One region of the Blastococcus sp. SYSU DS0828 genome, then DNA from elsewhere that is predicted to be linked to it. Evidence: riboswitches for the same ligand, from Rfam matches in the RefSeq annotation. Region 1 holds a riboswitch; the other holds the start of a gene.

Region 1 (8,686 bases):
GATGAGGCAGGGACGGGCGAGGCGTGCCACCGCCATGTCGTCGCCGGGCGAGCGCCGCGCCCGTGCACATCAAGGACGCGATACGGCGGCTGAACTGGCCTTTTCTGTCGTACCCGCGGCCTAGCCTGGGTGCAACGACGAGGTCGCGGACCGGGAGGAGGGCACGGTGTCCGAGCTGCTGTCCGCCCTCGACGAGCTGGCCGCCACCGATCTCGCCGAGTTCTCCGACGACGGTCTGCTCGACCTCGTCGGCAGCCTGGTGGCCGCGACGAACCGCATGGCGGCCGCGCTGACCACGGCGGTCCGTGCGGCCGACCGCCGGGAGGCCTACCGCCGTGACGGCGCCGTCTCCATGAAGGCCTGGCTGCGGGGCAGCTGCCGCATGGCGCCCGAGCAGGCCACCGCGACGGTCTCCACCGGCCGGCGGCTCGAGCAGCTCCCGGAAACAGCGGCGGCCTTCGCCGCCGGGGCGATCAGTGCCGCGCACGCTCGGGTCATCACGAAGGCCATGACGCCCGGCCGGATCGCCAAGGCCGCCGAGATCGGTATCGACCTCGGCGAGACCGACGGCATCCTGGCCGACCTGGCCCGGGCCACAGCCCCGCACGAGACCGCGCGGGGCGTGAAGGAGTGGGTCGCCGGAGTGGACCCCGACGGGACCTTGGACGACGCCGCCGACGTGCGCCGCCGGTTCACCATGGCGTCCGGGCTCGACGGCCGGGTGCACCTGCGCGGTGACCTCGATGCCGTCGGCGGCGAGTACCTGCACACCGCGCTCGCCGCTCTCATGAACGGCGACCGCCCTGCCGGTGACCTCCGGTCCCACGCCGAGCGGCAGGCCGACGCGCTGGTCGCGCTGGCTCGCGGGGCTCTCGACGGCGGCTCGCTCCCCGACGTCCGCGGGGAGCGGCCACACGTGCGCGTGACGATCGACTGGTTCGCCCTGTGCGCCGCGCGCGGCGCTCCCGGTGTCGCTGGTGGTTCCTTGGGCTGGTCCGGTCCCATCAACCCCGAGACGGCACGCCGGCTGGCCTGCGACGCCAGTATCGCCCGCGTCATCACCGGCCCGGACGGGCTGCCCCTGGACGTCGGCCGAGCGCAGCGGACTTCATCCGCGGCGATCCGCCGGGCCATCGAGGTTCGCGACGCGCACTGCGTCTTCGCCGGCTGCGATGCACCGCCGGAGTGGTGCGACGTCCACCACGTCGTGCACTGGGCACACGGCGGGCCGACGAGCTGCGACAACGGCGCCCTGCTCTGCGAGCGGCACCACACGTCCTGCCACGAGGGCGGGTTCACGATTCGACGAGATCCCGGCACCGGCCGCTGGCGCACCTACCGGCCCGACGGCACGGAGATCCTGAGCCGCGCCGGCCCGTGACCGCTGCGGCGACGCCGCTCGGCTCACACCCCGCGCGGGGCGTACATGATCACCGCGACGCCGACGAGGCAGATCAGTGCGCCGGCGACGTCGTACCGGTCCGGCCGGAAGCCGTCGACGACCATGCCCCAGGCCAGCGAGCCGGCCACGAAGACCCCGCCGTAGGCGGCGAGGATCCGGCCGAAGTTCGCGTCCGGCTGGAGCGTGGCGGCGAACCCGTACAGCCCGAGCGCGATGACACCGGCACCGATCCAGGCCCAGCCGCGGTGTTCCCGGACCCCCTGCCACACCAACCAGGCACCGCCGATCTCGGCGACGGCCGCGAGGGCGAAGAGGACCAGGGACCGGGCGACGGTCACTCGACGGCCGCCAGGAACCGGCGGAGGGTCTCGAGGAACACCTCGGGCTGCTCCGAGTGCACCCAGTGGCCGGCGTTCTTGATCCGCACGAGCCGGGTGGACGGGAAGAGCGCGTCCATGTGCGGCCGGTCCTCGGGGAGCACGTAGTGGGAGTTCGCCCCCGCGATCCACAGCACCGGCCCGTCGAACACGGCACCGGGCGGGGGATCGGGGAAGCCGCGCAGCTCGCCGAGGTCTCGCTCGAGCAACTCCAGGTTCAGCCGCCACTGCCAGCCGTCCCCCGACTCCTCCCGGCCGAGGCTCTGCAGCAGGAAGCTGCGCACCATCCGGCTGGGCACGGCGGTGCGGAGGGCGGCGTCGGCGTCCGAACGGGACTCCAGCGCACCCAGGTCGATCGCCCGCATCGCGGCGATGAAGGCCGCGAACGGCGAGGCCTCCTCGTCGGGGTCCTCGGTCCGCCCGCCCTGCAGCGGGTACTCGACCGGGGCGATGTCGACGACCACGAGTGCGCGCAGCAGCTCCGGCCGGCGCAGCGCCAGCTGCATCGCGACCTTGCCGCCCATGGAGTGACCGACGAGGGTGGCCGGCTCGCCGAAGGACTCCAGCTCGGCGGCGACCATCTCGGCCATGTCCACGTAGTCGACACGCTCGGTCCACGGCGAGTGACCGTGGTTGGGCAGGTCGAGCAGGGTCACCCGGTGGTCGTCGGCCAGCCCCCTGGCGATCGTCGTCCAGTTCTTCCCCTGGCCGAAGAGCCCGTGCACGAAGACGACGCGCGGTCCGGCCTCGCCCAGCGTCCGGGCGGCGAGGGCCTCCTCGGGGTTCAACGTCACCCGGCGATTCCACCAGACGCCCGGCGCCGCGCCCCGCTCAGTCCAGCACCACCTCCGTCTCGCCGGTGTCGCCGTCCAGCGCGAGGCACCCGCCGTCGACGTGGCGGGGTCGCCATCCGGGGACGACACGTCCACGACGATCCGACGGCGGCGCGCTCGGCTCCTGCGGGGCGGCGTCGCTTCCCGCCTCTACCGTGCCGGGAGGTCCACGAGGGGGAGCAGATGCCAGGACGACGCCGGAGCGCGACCGGCACTCGACGGTCGACGGGGACCACGAGGAAGGCCGCGCCACGGAAGCCGGCAGCGCGGAAGCCCACGCCGAAGAAGGCCGCGCCCGAGCTGCCCAGCGCGGGCCCGGGGGAGAGGGTGTGGGTGCTGGCCGTGCCGTTCCGCGCGCCCGCGCCGGGAGCGGTCTGGCACCCGGGCCTGCAGGCGCACGTGTGGGTGGGCCGGTCACTGCCGCCCGAGCTCGCGCCCTACGACCCGCCGCCCTACAGCCTCGAGCGCTTCCTCGAGGACGAGCTCAACGAGGCGCCCCGCCCCCTTCCCGAGGCCCGGCCGCTCACGCCACGGGACCAGCAGTGCGACGGCGCCGACGTGGTGGCGGCCCATGCGGCCGCCGGGGGCAGGGTCTTCCTCCTCGGTGACGATCCCGGCGTCGGCAAGACCGGAACCGCGATCCTGGCGGTCAAGGCGATCGCCGAGCAGCGCGACGTCCGCACCGTGCTGGTCATCGCCGACCGGCCGGCCGCCATCACCATCCCGCACTGGGCGCGCTCGATCGCCGGCTTCGGCGACGGTGGCCTGCGCTGGTGCGTGACCACCTGGGACCGGCTGGGCAAGGTGGCGAAGCTGCGCTTCGACGTCGTCGTCGCCGACGAGGCGCACATGGTGCGGCACACGACGACGCAGCGGTGGAAGCACTGGAAGGCCGTCTCCGGCGCCGCGCGGGTCAAGGACACCCCGTACGTCCTGGCCGCGACCGCGACGCCGGCGCACACCCCCCTGGAGCTGCCCTACCTGGCCCCGGAGTTCGCCGCCCGGAACGAGGAGTCGATCAAGGACTGGGCCGACCTGCCGAAGGCGCTCGAGCGGCACACGTTCCACGTGGAACGTGGCCGCTACGGCTGGCAGTGGACCGAGGACGCCGACGAGCGCCGGGCCGACCTCGCCCGGTTGCAGTCCTGGCTCGCCGACGCCGATCCACCGGCGACGCTGCATCGCCCGGCCCCGTGGGGACCGGTGTCGGTGACGGGGACGCCGGTGCTGCTCAGCCCGGCCGAGCGGGCGCAGTACGAGGCCGAGTGGTCGGAGTTCCGCGCGGAGATGCAACTGGCCCGGCGCGGCCGGCAGTCCGCCCGCGGTCGCGCGGCCCTGCTGCGGTTCCGGCAGAAGGCCGGGCTGATCCGCGTGCAGGCGACGGTCGACTGGATCAAGGCGCAGGTGGAGGCGGAGCGGCAGGTCGCGGTCTCGGTCGAGTTCGTGGAGACGGCGGCCGATCCGATCCGCGAGGCGCTGCTGGACGCCGGCATCCCGGTGGCCGGCATCTACGGGCGCGACCGCTTCGACGTCGAGGCCGAGCGGCTGCGGTTCCAGCGCGGCGACGCGGCGGTGTGCGTCTTCACGGTGACCGCGTCGATCAGCCTGCACGCCGGTGAGCTGCTGCCCGACGGGTCGACGGCGTCGGAGGCGCCCCGCGTGGGGCTGTTCCACCAGCCGCGGTTCTCCGGCATCCAGGCCCGGCAGGTGACCGGCCGGACGCACCGGGACGGGAAGACCTCGCCGTGGCGGGTGGCGTTCGCCGCGGACACGGTGGAGGAGCAGGTGGCCCGGGTGATGGTGGAGCGGCTGGCGGTCAGCGGCTCCACCGCCGGGGCGGACACCTCGGCCCTGCGGGAGATCGCCGAGCTGCTCGACGCCGACTGGCTGCCCAGCACCGCCCTCACCGAGGCCTGAGCTCCACCGGGCTCAGGCTCCCGGCGTGGCCTGCAGGTCGTCGCGAGGCGTCACCAGGTCGGCCCGGACGGGATGGTCGCCGACGCCCGTCTCGGTCCAGGAGACCTCCACGACCTGCCCCGCGCGAAGGGAGCCACGGGCGCTGGGATGCAGCGCTCCCACCTCGACCCAGCAGTGGCCGGGGAGGTCCGGCGACTCGACGAGGCCGCCCCCCTCGTCGCCGTCCCACCGGACGACCGTGCCCACGCTCGTTCCGCTCTGCACCATCCGCCCAGCGTGGCGGGCGACCGACGAGCGGGCAAGGGACCACCACCAACCCGATCCGGCAGACCCCGACGCACCGCGCGGGCGGGCTCCGTGGCGGCTGCGCTCATCGCGACGCGGCCGGCTCGAGCTCCAGGTGCGGACCCGCGCCGACGACCGCCACGCGGTCGCCGTCGACGGCCAGCGCGGTGCCGTCCGCCAGCCCGAACACGCGGTGCCCCAGGTCGCGCGCCGCTTCCCGGAGGGCCTCCTCCGACGCGTTCGGGAAGTACGGCGAGCCCAGGTGCGGCACGACCAGGACGTCGACCAGGCCGAGGCCCACGGTGTCCTCCGGTCGCGGCTGCTCCGACTGGCTCAGCGCGAGGTGCGGCCCGAGCACCATGCTGCCGGCGCTGATCCCGATCAGCAGCCGCTCACCGAGCAGATCGGGCAGCCGGTCGGCCAGGCCCGAGCGGCGCAGCCACCGCAGCAGGTGCGTGGTGTCCCCACCGGTGAGCACCAGGACGTCGGCCGCCTCCAGTCGCGGCTCCCACACCTCGGCCTCCAGCGCCGAGACGTCGACGATGTCGACCTCGGCGAACCCGGCGCGCTGCAGGTTCACGAAGTCGGCGATCAGCCAGCCCTTGTCGCCCGCGATGACGTTGGCCGCCGTGGGGACGACGGCGGCCCGCAGCCCGCTCAGCGGGCGTCCGGCCAGCTCCTCCGTCGCCGCGACCAGCGTCGGGTCGCAGAGGCCGGCGGAGGTGAGCAGCAGCCTCATGCCGGGCAGAGCCAGTCGTCCGACGACGGCGCCACGGCTCCCTCCAGCGGCGGGAAGTGCGTGCGGAAGGTGAACGCCTCGGGGGTCGGGCCGTGCGCTCGCAGGTGCCGGATGCGCGCCTCCGCGTCGTCGGTGGTCGGCAGGGTGCCCGCCGGGATCCACCACAGCGCGGTCGTCGCCTCGGCGGCGCGGTAGAACCACTCCCGGCGCCGCCGCATGATCTGCACGTGCCGCCCGCCGAAGACGTAGGCGGCCAGCGACTCGACGTCCCGCCAGACGGTGAGGTTCACGATCACGCCGTGGCTGCCGGCGGCGTCCCAGCCGAACGCCTGCACCGAGGTGGCGTTGCCGTCCTCGGTCTGCAGCCGCCAGACGAAGCCGGGCGCCCGGTCGGCCTCGGCGTTGACCTCGTCCAGGGCGGCCATGAAATCGGCCAGCACGGGGCTGTCGAGCGGGGCGAGCAGGCGGGAGACGTTGACCTGGGCGAGGTGGTGGTCCACGGGCCGACCGTAGGGCACCCGCCCGTCCGTCGACGAGGTCGGCGGTGACGGCCCCCGGCCCGCTGCGCTAGGTTCGAGCCCGTACGTGGCACGGGGTGTCCCGCCCGGGACTGAGAACACACCCGTCGAACCTGCTCCAGTTCACACTGGCGAAGGGATGTCACCGGCATGTCCGATGCTGTGGAAGTCGTCGACCTGCGCGCCGCCCGCGCGGCGCTGCGCGAGAACGCACCGCTCGTCCACTGCCTGACCAACACGGTGGTGCAGACGCTCACCGCCAATGCCCTGCTGGCCGTCGGCGCGGCGCCGGCGATGGTCGACGCCCCGGAGGAGGCCGAGGACTTCGCCGCCGTCGCCTCCGCCGTCCTGGTCAACGTGGGCACCGTGCACCAGCGCACCGCCGCGGCGATGCGGCTGGCCGCCCGCTCGGCCGGCGCGGCGGGCACCCCCTGGGTGCTCGACCCGGTGGCCGTGGGTCCGCTGGCCTACCGCACGGCGCTCGCCGGCGAGCTGGTCGAGCTCTCGCCGGCCGTGGTGCGCGGCAACGCCTCGGAGGTCATGGCGCTGGCCGGCGCCGGCGCCGGCGGCCGCGGGGTCGACAGCACCGCCGGCGCCGATGACGCGGCGACCGCCGCCGCACAGCTCGCGGCACGCACCGGGGGTGTGGTGGCCGTCAGCGGCGCGGTGGACCTGATCACCGACGGCGCGCGGACCATCCGGGTGGGCGGCGGCTCACCGCTGCTGACCCGCACCACGGGTGCCGGGTGCGCGCTCGGCGCCCTGGTGGCGGCCTACGTCGCCGCCACCGGCGACGCCCTGACCGGTGCGGTGGCAGGGCACGCGCACGTCGCGCTCGCCGCGGAGCGGGCCGCCGAGACCGCCACGGGGCCCGGCACGTTCGCGCCCGCCTGGCTCGACGCCCTGGACGCCGTCGGCCCCGACGACCTCGCGGGCGCGGACGTGCGGAGCGACTGATGCGACCGCCGTTCGACCCGACGCTCTACCTGGTCACCGACACGGAGCTGTGCCGGCCACGGTCGGTGGCCGACGTGGTCCGCGCGGCGGTGGCCGGTGGGGTCACCGCCGTCCAGGTGCGCGACAAGCACGCCTCCCGCCGGGACCTGCTGGCGCTGACCCGCTCGGTGCAGGCCGCGCTCGCCGACCGGCCGGACGTGGCCGTGCTGGTGAACGACGCCCTCGACGTCGCCCTGCTGGCCGGCGCCTCCGGCGTGCACATCGGGCAGGAGGACCTGCCGGCGGCCGAGGTGCGGGCGGCGCTCGGACCCGACCGGTTGCTCGGCCTCTCCGTGGAGAGCACCGCCGACCTGACCGCCGCCCTGCGGCTGCCGCCGGGCACCGTCGACCACGTGGGCCTGAGCCCGGTGTGGGCGACGCCGACGAAGCCGGAGGCGGGCCCCGGGCTGGGCCTCGACGCGGTGCGGGAGCTGACGGGCGCGGCGCACGCGGGCGGGTTGCCGGCCGTGGCGATCGGCGGCATCGACGCCGCCCGGGCCGCCGCCGTGGCCGCCACCGGGGTGGACGGCGTCTGCGTGGTCTCCGCGGTCTGCGCCGCCCCCGACCCACGCGCTGCGGCCGCGGCGCTCCGTGCCGAGCTCGCCCCGGTGGGTGCGCGATGACGCCCACGGCGCTCACCGTGGCTGGCAGCGACCCCAGCGGCGGAGCGGGCATCCAGGCCGACCTGAAGACCTTCAGCGCGCTCGGCGCGTACGGCACGGCGGTGCTCACCGCGCTCACGGCGCAGAACACCCGGGGAGTCACCGGGGTCCACCCGGTGCCAGCCGACTTCGTGGCCCAGCAGCTGCACACCCTGCTCGACGACGTCGACGTGCACGCCACCAAGCTCGGCATGCTGGGCAGCGCCGACGTGGTGCGGGCGGTGGCGGGCGTGCTGGCCGAGCGGCGCCCCGGCCCGGTCGTCTGCGACCCGGTGATGGTGGCGACCAGCGGGCACCGGCTCATCGACGACGACGCGGTGGCCGCCGTCCGCACCGAGCTGCTGCCGCTCGCGGACCTGATCACCCCGAACGTGCCCGAAGCCGCCGCGCTGCTCGACGGCGAGCCGGCCACCGACGTGGACGGGCTGCACGAGCAGGCGCGGGCACTGCTCGACCTCGGGCCCGGCGCGGTGCTGCTGAAGGGCGGCCACCTCGGCGGCCCCGACAGCGTCGACGTGCTGGCCACGTCCGCCGGGACGACGGAGACCCGCCGCCCCCGGGTGAGCACGACGGCGACGCACGGGACCGGCTGCACCCTCTCGTCGGCGTTGACCGCGCTGGCGGCCCGCGCCGGTGCGCCCCCGGACTGGGCAGCCCTGGTGGAGCCCGCCCGCGACTACCTGCAGCGGGCCCTGGCCGGGGGCGGCGCGCTGGGGATCGGGTCCGGCCACGGCCCGGTGCACCACTTCGCCGGGATCTGGCCCGCGTGAGGGGGTTCGGCGACCGGGCCTGGGCGGCGACCGCCGACCTCCGCCGGGCGATCGACGAGCTGCCCTTCCTCGCCGAGCTGGCCGCCGGCACCCTGGCACCCGAGGCGTTCCGCCACTACCTGGAGCAGGACACCCTGTACCTGGGCGGCTACGCCCGCGCGCTGGCGCTGCTGGCGGCCCGCGCCCC
Region 2 (8,686 bases), on a different contig from region 1:
TCGCCGAGGGCGCCCTGGTGCTCGCCGACGCCGCCTGGCGGGACGTCGCGGTGCTCGACGCCGCGCACGTCCGCGTGCTGCCCGAGCTGCCGGGCATCCCGCCCAGCTACCACCTGGGCGTGCTCGGCATGCCGGGCCTCACCGCCTGGGCGGGGCTGTTCCGGCTGGCGGAGTTCCGGGAGGGCGACGCCGTGTTCGTCTCCGGCGCCGCGGGCGCGGTCGGCAGCCTCGTCGGCCAGTTCGCCCGTCTCCACGGCGCCTCGGCGGTCGTCGGCAGCGCGGGGACGCCGGAGAAGGTGCGCTGGCTGACCGGGGAGCTGGGGTTCACCGCCGCGTTCGACTACCACGACGGCCCGGTCGCGGAGCTGCTCGCGGCCGCCGCGCCCGACGGCATCGACGTCTTCTTCGACAACGTCGGCGGCGAGCACCTGGAGGCGGCCATCGGCGCGTTCAACGAGCACGGCCGGGCCGCGCTGTGCGGGGCGATCTCCGGCTACAACGCCACCGAGCCGGCCCCGGGTCCGCGCAACATGTTCATGATGGTCACCAAGAAGCTGAGCCTGCGCGGGTTCATCGTCGGCGACCACGCCGATCTCGCCCCGGAGTTCAGCGAGAAGGTGGGCGACCTGCTCACGTCCGGGAAGCTCGTCGTCCGCGAGACCGTCCGCGAGGGGCTGGACGACGCGGTGGACACCTTCCTCGACCTCCTCCGCGGGGGGAACACCGGGAAGATGATCGTCAAGCTGGCCGACTGACCCGGCGGTTCCCCGGGACCACGGCGGGGCAGAGTGCACCGCATGTGGCTCTTCTTCACCCGCCGGCTGCGCATGTGGCTGATCCTGACCATCCTGGTCCCGCTGGCCACCGGCGTGCTGCGCCGGCTCGGGCACGCCCTCGAGCGGCGCCGCGGGCCCTCGTCCCTCAGCAACGGCCTGCTCAAGGCCGGTGACCTGGGCGACCGGGCCCGGGCGAGCCTCCGCGGCGGCCGCCGGTCCCGCCGGGCGTGACCGGACCGGTCCTGGAGACCCGCCCGGCGACCGGCCGACCCCGCGCCGTCGCGCTGTTCTGCCACGGCGGGACGGTGGCCAGCGTGGAGCCCCCCAAGGAGCGGGCGCTCTCGCTGGTGCGCATGCGGGCGATCGAACAGTTCGTCTCCTCCGCCGGCGCGGAGCGGGGGCTCACCACCTGCCTGCTGCGCTACCGGGTGGCCGGCTGGAACGGCGCCGCCGCGGACGCCTACGCCGACGTGCGCTGGACGCTGGACCGGATCCGTGCCGAGCACGGAGAGCTGCCGGTCGTGCTGGTCGGGCACTCGATGGGCGGGCGGGCCGTGCTGCGCGCCGGGGGGCACGACGGCGTCGCGGCGGTCTGCGCCCTCGCGCCGTGGACGCCTCCCGGCGAGCCCGTCGGCCACCTGCGCGACCGCACCGTCGCGATCCTGCACGGCCGGGGCGACCGGTGGGTGCCCGCGCAGCTCTCCACCGATTTCGCGGTCCGGGCCCAGCGCGCGGGCGCGCGGGTGGCCCGGTTCACCATCACCGGCGGCCACAGCATGCTGCGCTCGGCGCACCGCTGGCACGCGTTCGCGCGTGACGTCGTCCTGGCCGGGGCGGGGCTGGCGCCGATGCGGCCGGACGTCGCGGCCGCGCTGGCACGGCCGGCGCCGGACGGGCTCGCCGTGCCGCTCTGAGGACGGCAGATCCGCTGCGATGGTCGGCAGGAGCGGGCCTCGTCGGCGGCGGGCGGCACCCCTAGCGTCGGCCCGGTGATGGACTGGAGCACCGAACCGGCCGTGGCCGCCGCCCACTTCGCCCGGCGGCTGGCCGTGGAGACCGACGTCAGCGACGTGCACGCCGCACTCGAGTCGGGGGCGCCGGGGTTCGTCCTGCTCGACAGCCGCAGCACGCAGGCGTGGGACCAGGGGCACGTGCCCGGCGCCGTGCACCTGCCGGGCGCCGAGATCCCCGACCGGGCGGCCGCGGAGCTGGACCCCGCGGTCCCGGTCGTCACCTACTGCTGGGGTCCGGGTTGCAACGGCGTCACCCGTGCGGCGCTCCGGCTCGCCCTGCTCGGCTACCGGGTGCGCGAGATGATCGGCGGGTTCGAGTACTGGGCGCGGGAGGGCCTACCGGTGGTCACCGACGAGGGCGTGCACCGGCCGACGGTCGATCCGCTGACCGCCCCGGCGCCGGGGGGCAGCTGCGGGTGCTGATCGCCGGCACCGCGCCGGAGGCCCCCGCCCCCCGGGCTACTCGGCGGACCCTGGCCGGGTCATCGGCTTGTGGGACCTGCCGGCGAGCGCGTCCGGCATGAGCGCCGAGAGCCGCCCCATCAGCTTGCTGCTCACCGAGCCGGCGAACACCGACGCCTCGCCCTTCATCAGACCCTCGAAGCCCTGCCGGGCGACCTGGGCGGGGTCGTCCTTGCTGTCGCTGGCACCCAGCCTGGTGTCGGTGGCGTCGGCCCGGTCGAAGAACTCCGTGTCGGTCGGCCCGGGCAGCAGGGCGGTGACGGTGACGCCGGTGTCGGTCAGCTCCTCGCGGATGCCCAGCGCGAGGAACTGCACGAACGCCTTCGTCGCGGAGTAGACGGTCTGGAACGGCTCGGGCGCCTGCGAGGCGACCGAGGAGGTGAAGAGGATCCGCCCCTCCCCCTGGACCACCATGTCCTGCACCACCCGCTTGGCGAGGTGCAGCGTCGACACGCAGTTCAGCTCCACCATCCCGATCTCGGCCTCCAGATCGGTCTCGGCGAAGCGACCCCCGATCCCGACGCCGGCGTTCAGCGCGGCGGCGGCCAGCGGCCGGCCTGCCGCGCGCACGGCCGCGACGACCTTCTCGACCTCCGCGCGCACCGTGAGGTCGGCCCGGACGGGCGAGACGGCGGCGCCGCGCTGGCGCAGCTGCTGGGCCGCGGCGTCGAGCTCGGCGTCCTCGGCGACGACCACCAGATCGAAGCCGTGCTCGGCGAACTGCTTGGCCAGCTCCAGCCCGATGCCGCTGGACGCACCGGTCACGAGGGCGAGGGGACGGGCGGTTGCTTCGGACACAGGACCTCCACGGGTGGATCGGCGGACGGCCACCTCCGTGCCCAGGAAGAGGCCCGCGCACGCCTGGCGCGTGTCGGCGGCCGTCCGGCCGGGGTAGCCCGTCGCCATGGAGGTGCGCGTGCGGCCGGCCCCGGACCTGCGGTGGCTGCTCGCCCCGCGGTACCGGGGAGCGGGCGAACGCCGGCTGCCCTTCGACCCCGACGCGACGGCCGGGCACCTGGTGCAGGCCGCCGGGATCCCGCTGACCGAAGTGGGGACGATCCGGGCGGACGGCGCACCGGCGACGCCCGCCGACCGGACCGCCCCCGGTACCGTGCTCGAGGTGGACCCGGCGCCGCGGCCGGTCGCCGTCCCGCTCGGTGGGTTCCTCCTCGACGTCGGGCTGGGCGCCCTCGCGCGGCAGCTGCGGCTGCTCGGGGCCGACGCCGCCTGGTCGAACGACGCCGACGACGCCGCGCTGGTCGCCCGGGCGGCCGCCGAGGGCCGGGTGCTGCTCACGCAGGACCGGCGGCTGCTCATGCGGCGCGCCCTGCCGCAGGGCGCGCTCGTCCGCGGGAGCCGGCCCGGCGAGCAGCTCGACGACGTGCTCGACCGCTTCTCTCTGCCGCTGGCGCCGCTCACCCGCTGCACCGCTTGCGGGGCCGCCGTCCACCCGGTGCCGAAGGACGAGGTGGCGGCGGAGCTGGAGCCCGGCACCCGCCGCACCTACGACGCCTTCGCCCGGTGCCCGGTGTGCGGGCGGGTGTACTGGCGCGGCGCGCACGCCGCGCGCATCGACGCGCTGGTCGAGCGGGCCCGCCGGACCGGGCGGGGCAGGCAAGCCTGACCTTGGCCCCGGGGGGCCACGGGTCGGCCCCGGCGTGACACGCGGCGCGGGCAGGGAGCGAGCGACCACCCACCCGGAGACCGCCTGCGAGGACCGCCGTGTACCTGTCGAAGACCGAGGCCGCCGTCCTGCCGACGACGCTGCGCGCCCCCGCGCACCGCCCCCCGCTGGCCGAGCCGGGCCGCCGCCGGTTGTGGTCGATGCTCGGTCCGGCCTTCGTCGCCGCCGTCGCCTACGTCGACCCGGGCAACTTCGCCACGAACTTCGCCGGCGGCGCCGCGTTCGGGTACACGCTGCTGTGGGTCATCGTCGCGGCCAACCTCATGGCGATGCTGATCCAGTCGCTGACCGCGAAGCTCGGGCTGGCCACCGGCCGCGACCTGGCGACGCTGTGCCGCGAGACGCTGCCCAAGCCCGTGACCCGGGGGCTGTGGCTGCAGGCCGAGGCGGTGGCGATCGCCACCGACCTGGCCGAGATCGTCGGCGGCGCCGTGGCGCTGTACCTGCTCTTCGGGGTCCCGCTGCCGATCGGCGGCGTCATCACCGCCGTCGTCGCCTTCGTCCTGCTGGCGGCGCAGTCCCGCGGGTACCGCCCGTTCGAACGGGTCATCGCGGGGCTGCTGCTGGTCATCGGCATCGGGTTCGGCTACACCCTCCTCGGCTCCGGCGTCGACCCGGGCGGGCTGGCCGGGGGCATGGTGCCCTCCTTCGACGGCGCGGAGAGCGTGGTGCTGGCCACCGGCATCCTCGGGGCCACGGTCATGCCGCACGTGATCTACGTGCACTCCGCGCTCACCCCCGGCCGCTACGGCGACGCGGTCACCGCCGGCCGCACGCACGAGGGGCGCCGCCGGCTGCTGCGGGCTCAGCGGATCGACATCGTCGTCGCCATGGGCCTGGCCGGGCTGGTCAACGCCGCGATGCTGGTCATCGCCGCGCAGCTGTTCACCAGCGACAGCGGCGTCGACAGCCTCGAGGGCGTGCACGCCGGGCTCGGTGACCAGCTCGGCACCGGCGCCGCGCTCGCCTTCGCCCTCGCGCTGCTGGCCTCGGGGTTCGCCTCCTCCTCGGTGGGCACGCACGCCGGCCAGGTGGTCATGGCCGGGTTCCTCAAGCGGCACATCCCGGTGCTCACCCGCCGGCTGATCACCCTGGCCCCGGCGCTGGCCGTACTGGTGCTGGGCGGGGACCCCACCACCGCGCTGGTGTGGTCGCAGGTGGTGCTGTCCTTCGGCATCCCGTTCGCCCTGGTGCCGCTGCTGTGGCTCACCAGCCGCCGCGACCTGATGGGCGGCTGGGTGAACCGCCGGACCACCACCGTGGCCGGCAGCGTCATCGCGGTCCTGATCATCGGGCTCAACGCCCACCTGCTGGTCGGCCTGCTCGGCTGAATCAGCAGGCACCTCCCGATCGGGCGGCGCACCCGGCCGCACCGGTCAGACGCCGCGCCAGGCGGCGTCGAAGAAGCCGATCTCCAGCTGCATCGCCCGGGAGTAGGCCGCCCGCAGTGCCGGGGTGTCGACGGCGACGGCGTCGAGCAGCCGCTCGAGCGTGGCGGCGAGCTCCTCGAAGCCCGGGTCGGCGTAGGTGCGCACCCACTCCTCGTACGGGCCCGACGCGCGGTCGGCCAGCGACTGCCCGAGATGGGCGTAGAGGCGCATGCACGGGGTCATCGCCGCGCAGGTGAGCGCCACGCCGCCCAGCGAGGCCGTGGCCAGCAGGAAGTCGGTGTAGGCCGACGTCGCCGGCCCCGGCCGGACGGCGGTCAGGTCGATGCCCCAGCGCTGCGCGTAGGACGCGTGCAGCCCCAGCTCCTCACGGACCCCGGCCAGCAGGTCGGCGAAGACGTCGAGGGTGGCGCGGTCGGGGCTGTGCGCGACGCCCAGCGCGTAGGCCCGGGCGAACGCCTCCAGGAAGAACGCGTCCTGGGCCACGTAGCCGGCGAACCGGTCCCGCGGCAGCGTGCCGTCGGCGATCCCCTGCACGAACGGGTGCGACAGCGCCGCGGCGGCGAGGCCGGCCTCGTCGGTCCAGAGCTCACGGGCCAGGCTCATCCCGTCGCCACCGCCATGTCCCAGAACGCGACCTCTGCGGTGACCACCTCGAGGAAGACGCGCTCGTCGCCTCCGCCGACCGCGTCCACCGCCGCGGCGAGGTCCGCCACGTACCCGCCGAACTCCGGCGCCGTCCAGTGCTCCACGAACTCCCGGTAGGCCGGTGCACCCGGGAGCGCGGCCGACCAGGCGTCGAGGTAGGTGCGCTCGATGGTCCACAGCGCGGTCAGCGCGGCCGGGACATCGGCGCCGTCCAGCCGCTCGAGCAGCTCCGCATAGGCGGTCGTCGCCGGCAGCGCGGGCGCGGAGAGGTCCAGTCCCCGGGCCGCCGCCCGCTCCTCGAACCAGTCCAGCTCCTGGACCAGGGCCAGGGCTCCGCGGGCGAGCACCTCCTGGGCCGGCCGGGGCGCCCGGGCCAGCAGCCGCGCCTGGAAGCGGAGGAGGTCGGCGACGAACCGCGCGTCCTGCACCAGCCAGGTGTCGAAGGCCGACGGCGCGATCGTGCCGTCCCGCACGGCGGCGAGGAAGGGATGGCGGGTGGCGTCCGCGAAGGCCTCGGCATGGCGGACTGGCAGCTCGTCGACCGGCACGGGCGCCGACTGTACGAGACGGCCTAGGGTGGCGGTGTCACGGCCGAGGCCGTGGTGCGGGAGCTCGGATCGACCGGGCTGAGAGGGCGGCTGCCGCGCCGCCGACCGCTGGAACCTGACCGGGTAATGCCGGCGTAGGGAGCGATCATGAGCACGTCCGGAACCGTCGGCGCAGCCACCCGCGGGGGAGATGCGCCCCTCACCCTGTCCGAGCCGCCGCCCAGGACCCTGGGCCTGCGGGAGACCGCCGGCCTCTGGGCCAGCCTGGGCATCAGCCTGCTGCTGCCCGTGGCAGCCACCTTCGTGGTCCTCGCCGACCGGCCGCTGTGGCACACGATCGGGGCCATCGTCGTCGGCGCGGTCATCGGGTCGGTGCTGCTGGGGCTGGGCGCCGCCGCCGGCGCCCGCGAGGGCGTGCCGGCGATGGTGCTGCTCCGCGGCCTGCTGGGCCGGCGGACCTCGTTCCTGCCCACCGGCTTCAACCTCGTGCAGTGCGTCGGCTGGGCCGCCTTCGAGATCCTGATCATCTCCGAGGCCGCCGCGCGCGCCCTCGACGCGCCGCGCTGGCCGTTCGCGATCGCCGCGGGCGCCTTCGCCACCCTGATGGCGCTGCGCCCGCTCGGTGTCGTGCGGGTGCTTGCGCGCTACGCCGTCTGGGCGGCGATCGCCGCGATCGCGTACCTCTTCGTCCAGGTCCTGTCCGAGCCGCTGCCACCGGTGACCGAGGGCGGGGCGACGTCCTTCTGGACGGCGGCCGACATCGTCATCGCCCTGCCGATCTCGTGGTTCCCGCTGGCAGCCGACTACACCCGGCACGTCCGCAGCGGCCGGACCGCCTTCGTCGGGACGGCGTCCGGCTACGGCCTGGCCACCGTGGCCATGTTCAGCCTCGGGGTCATCGCGCTGGCCGCCTACGGCCGCGGCGGGCTCGACGTCATCGACGCGATGCTCGCCGTCCCGCTGGGTCTGGTCGCCGTCCTGGTGCTGCTCGTGGTGGAGGTCGACGAGGCGTTCGCCAACGTGTACTCGACCGCGGTCTCGGCCCAGAACGTGGTGGCCCGGCTCGACCGCCGCGTGCTCGCCGTGGCGGTCGGCGTCGTGGCCACCACCCTCGCCCTGGCCTTCGACCTCGCCGCGTACGAGCCGTTCCTCTTCCTGATCGGCGCGGTGTTCGTCCCGCTCATCGGGGTCTTCGTCGTCGCCTACTTCCTGCTGCCCCGGGGGGCGTGGGACACCTCCGACACCGCGCGCGCCCGCCCGCTGCTCCTGCTCCCCTGGGTGGCCGGCTTCGTGGCCTACCAGCTCACGCTGCCGACCTTCTTCGCCGGTCCGGGTGCGGCCTGGACGACGTGGTGGACCGAGCGCCAGACCGACCTCGGCATCGACCCGGCCAACGGCTGGTCGGCCTCGCTGGTGAGCCTCGCCGTGGCCGCGTTGCTGACCGTGGCCGTGGCCCTGCCGGGCGCGCTGCGGCACCGCCGGGCGGCGGCGTGACCGCGTCCCTCGGGGGCCTGCACGTCCTGACCGACGCCCGGGTCGGCCGGGCGGCGCTCGACGCGGTGACCGCCGCGGTCGCCGCCGGCGCCCCGGTGGTCCAGGTGCGGTCCAAGGACGCCTCCGACCGGGAGCGCTACGACTTCGCCCGCCGGGTGGTGGAGGTCTGCGCGGGCGCGGGGGCGACCTGCCTGGTCAACGACCGCGTCGACCTGGCGCTGGCCGTCGGCGCCCACGGCACGCACCTGGGCGCCGACGACCTGCCGCTCGACGTCGTCCGCCGGCTGGCCGGCCCGGGGCACCTGCTGGGCGGCACGGCCCGGGACCCGGAACGCGCCCGCCTCCTGGTGGCCCAGGGCGCCGACTACCTCGGCGTCGGGCCCGCCTACGCGACGGCGACGAAGGCCGGGCTGCCCGCTCCCCTCGGCCCGGCAGGAGTGCGTGCGGTGGCCGAGGCGGTCGAGATCCCGGTGATCGCCATCGGCGGGGTGACCGTCGAGCGGATCCCGGACCTGCTCGCCGCCGGCGCCGCCGGGGTGGCCGTCGTCGGCGCCGTCTCGGCCGCGGCCGACCCCGGTGCCGCCACCCGTGAGCTGCTCCGGGCCCTGGGCGGCAGACCGTGACCGTCGTCGTCGTCGGCGGTGGGCTGATCGGGCTGTCGGTGGCGTGGCGG

The links. A riboswitch is a leader RNA that binds a small molecule or an ion and turns the genes downstream of it on or off. The one in region 1 is predicted to bind thiamine pyrophosphate.
Region 2: linked by a shared signal. The riboswitch ahead of ACI79Q_RS07460 (purine-cytosine permease family protein) and the one ahead of thiM (hydroxyethylthiazole kinase) in region 1 are both predicted to bind thiamine pyrophosphate.

Annotation. Positions count from the first base shown of each region.
Region 1 covers NZ_JBJHAK010000016.1:27,323-36,008, forward strand. The annotation lists gene ACI79Q_RS13555 (DUF222 domain-containing protein) at 167-1,381, shown strand; gene ACI79Q_RS13560 (YnfA family protein) at 1,405-1,740, opposite strand; gene ACI79Q_RS13565 (alpha/beta fold hydrolase) at 1,737-2,573, opposite strand; gene ACI79Q_RS13570 (helicase) at 2,946-4,529, shown strand; gene ACI79Q_RS13575 (hypothetical protein) at 4,542-4,796, opposite strand; gene ACI79Q_RS13580 (Type 1 glutamine amidotransferase-like domain-containing protein) at 4,900-5,553, opposite strand; gene ACI79Q_RS13585 (DUF3291 domain-containing protein) at 5,550-6,053, opposite strand; TPP riboswitch at 6,135-6,228, shown strand; gene thiM (hydroxyethylthiazole kinase) at 6,222-7,028, shown strand; gene thiE (thiamine phosphate synthase) at 7,028-7,690, shown strand; gene thiD (bifunctional hydroxymethylpyrimidine kinase/phosphomethylpyrimidine kinase) at 7,687-8,499, shown strand; gene ACI79Q_RS13605 (TenA family protein) at 8,496-8,686, shown strand, end outside.
Region 2 covers NZ_JBJHAK010000007.1:4,147-12,832, reverse strand. The annotation lists gene ACI79Q_RS07505 (NADP-dependent oxidoreductase) at 1-755, shown strand, start outside; gene ACI79Q_RS07500 (hypothetical protein) at 798-1,007, shown strand; gene ACI79Q_RS07495 (alpha/beta hydrolase) at 1,004-1,690, shown strand; gene ACI79Q_RS07490 (rhodanese-like domain-containing protein) at 1,769-2,212, shown strand; gene ACI79Q_RS07485 (SDR family NAD(P)-dependent oxidoreductase) at 2,249-3,016, opposite strand; gene ACI79Q_RS07480 (Mut7-C RNAse domain-containing protein) at 3,156-3,875, shown strand; gene ACI79Q_RS07475 (Nramp family divalent metal transporter) at 3,974-5,266, shown strand; gene ACI79Q_RS07470 (TenA family protein) at 5,312-5,929, opposite strand; gene ACI79Q_RS07465 (thiaminase II/PqqC family protein) at 5,926-6,519, opposite strand; TPP riboswitch at 6,566-6,677, shown strand; gene ACI79Q_RS07460 (purine-cytosine permease family protein) at 6,667-8,013, shown strand; gene thiE (thiamine phosphate synthase) at 8,010-8,636, shown strand; gene thiO (glycine oxidase ThiO) at 8,633-8,686, shown strand, end outside.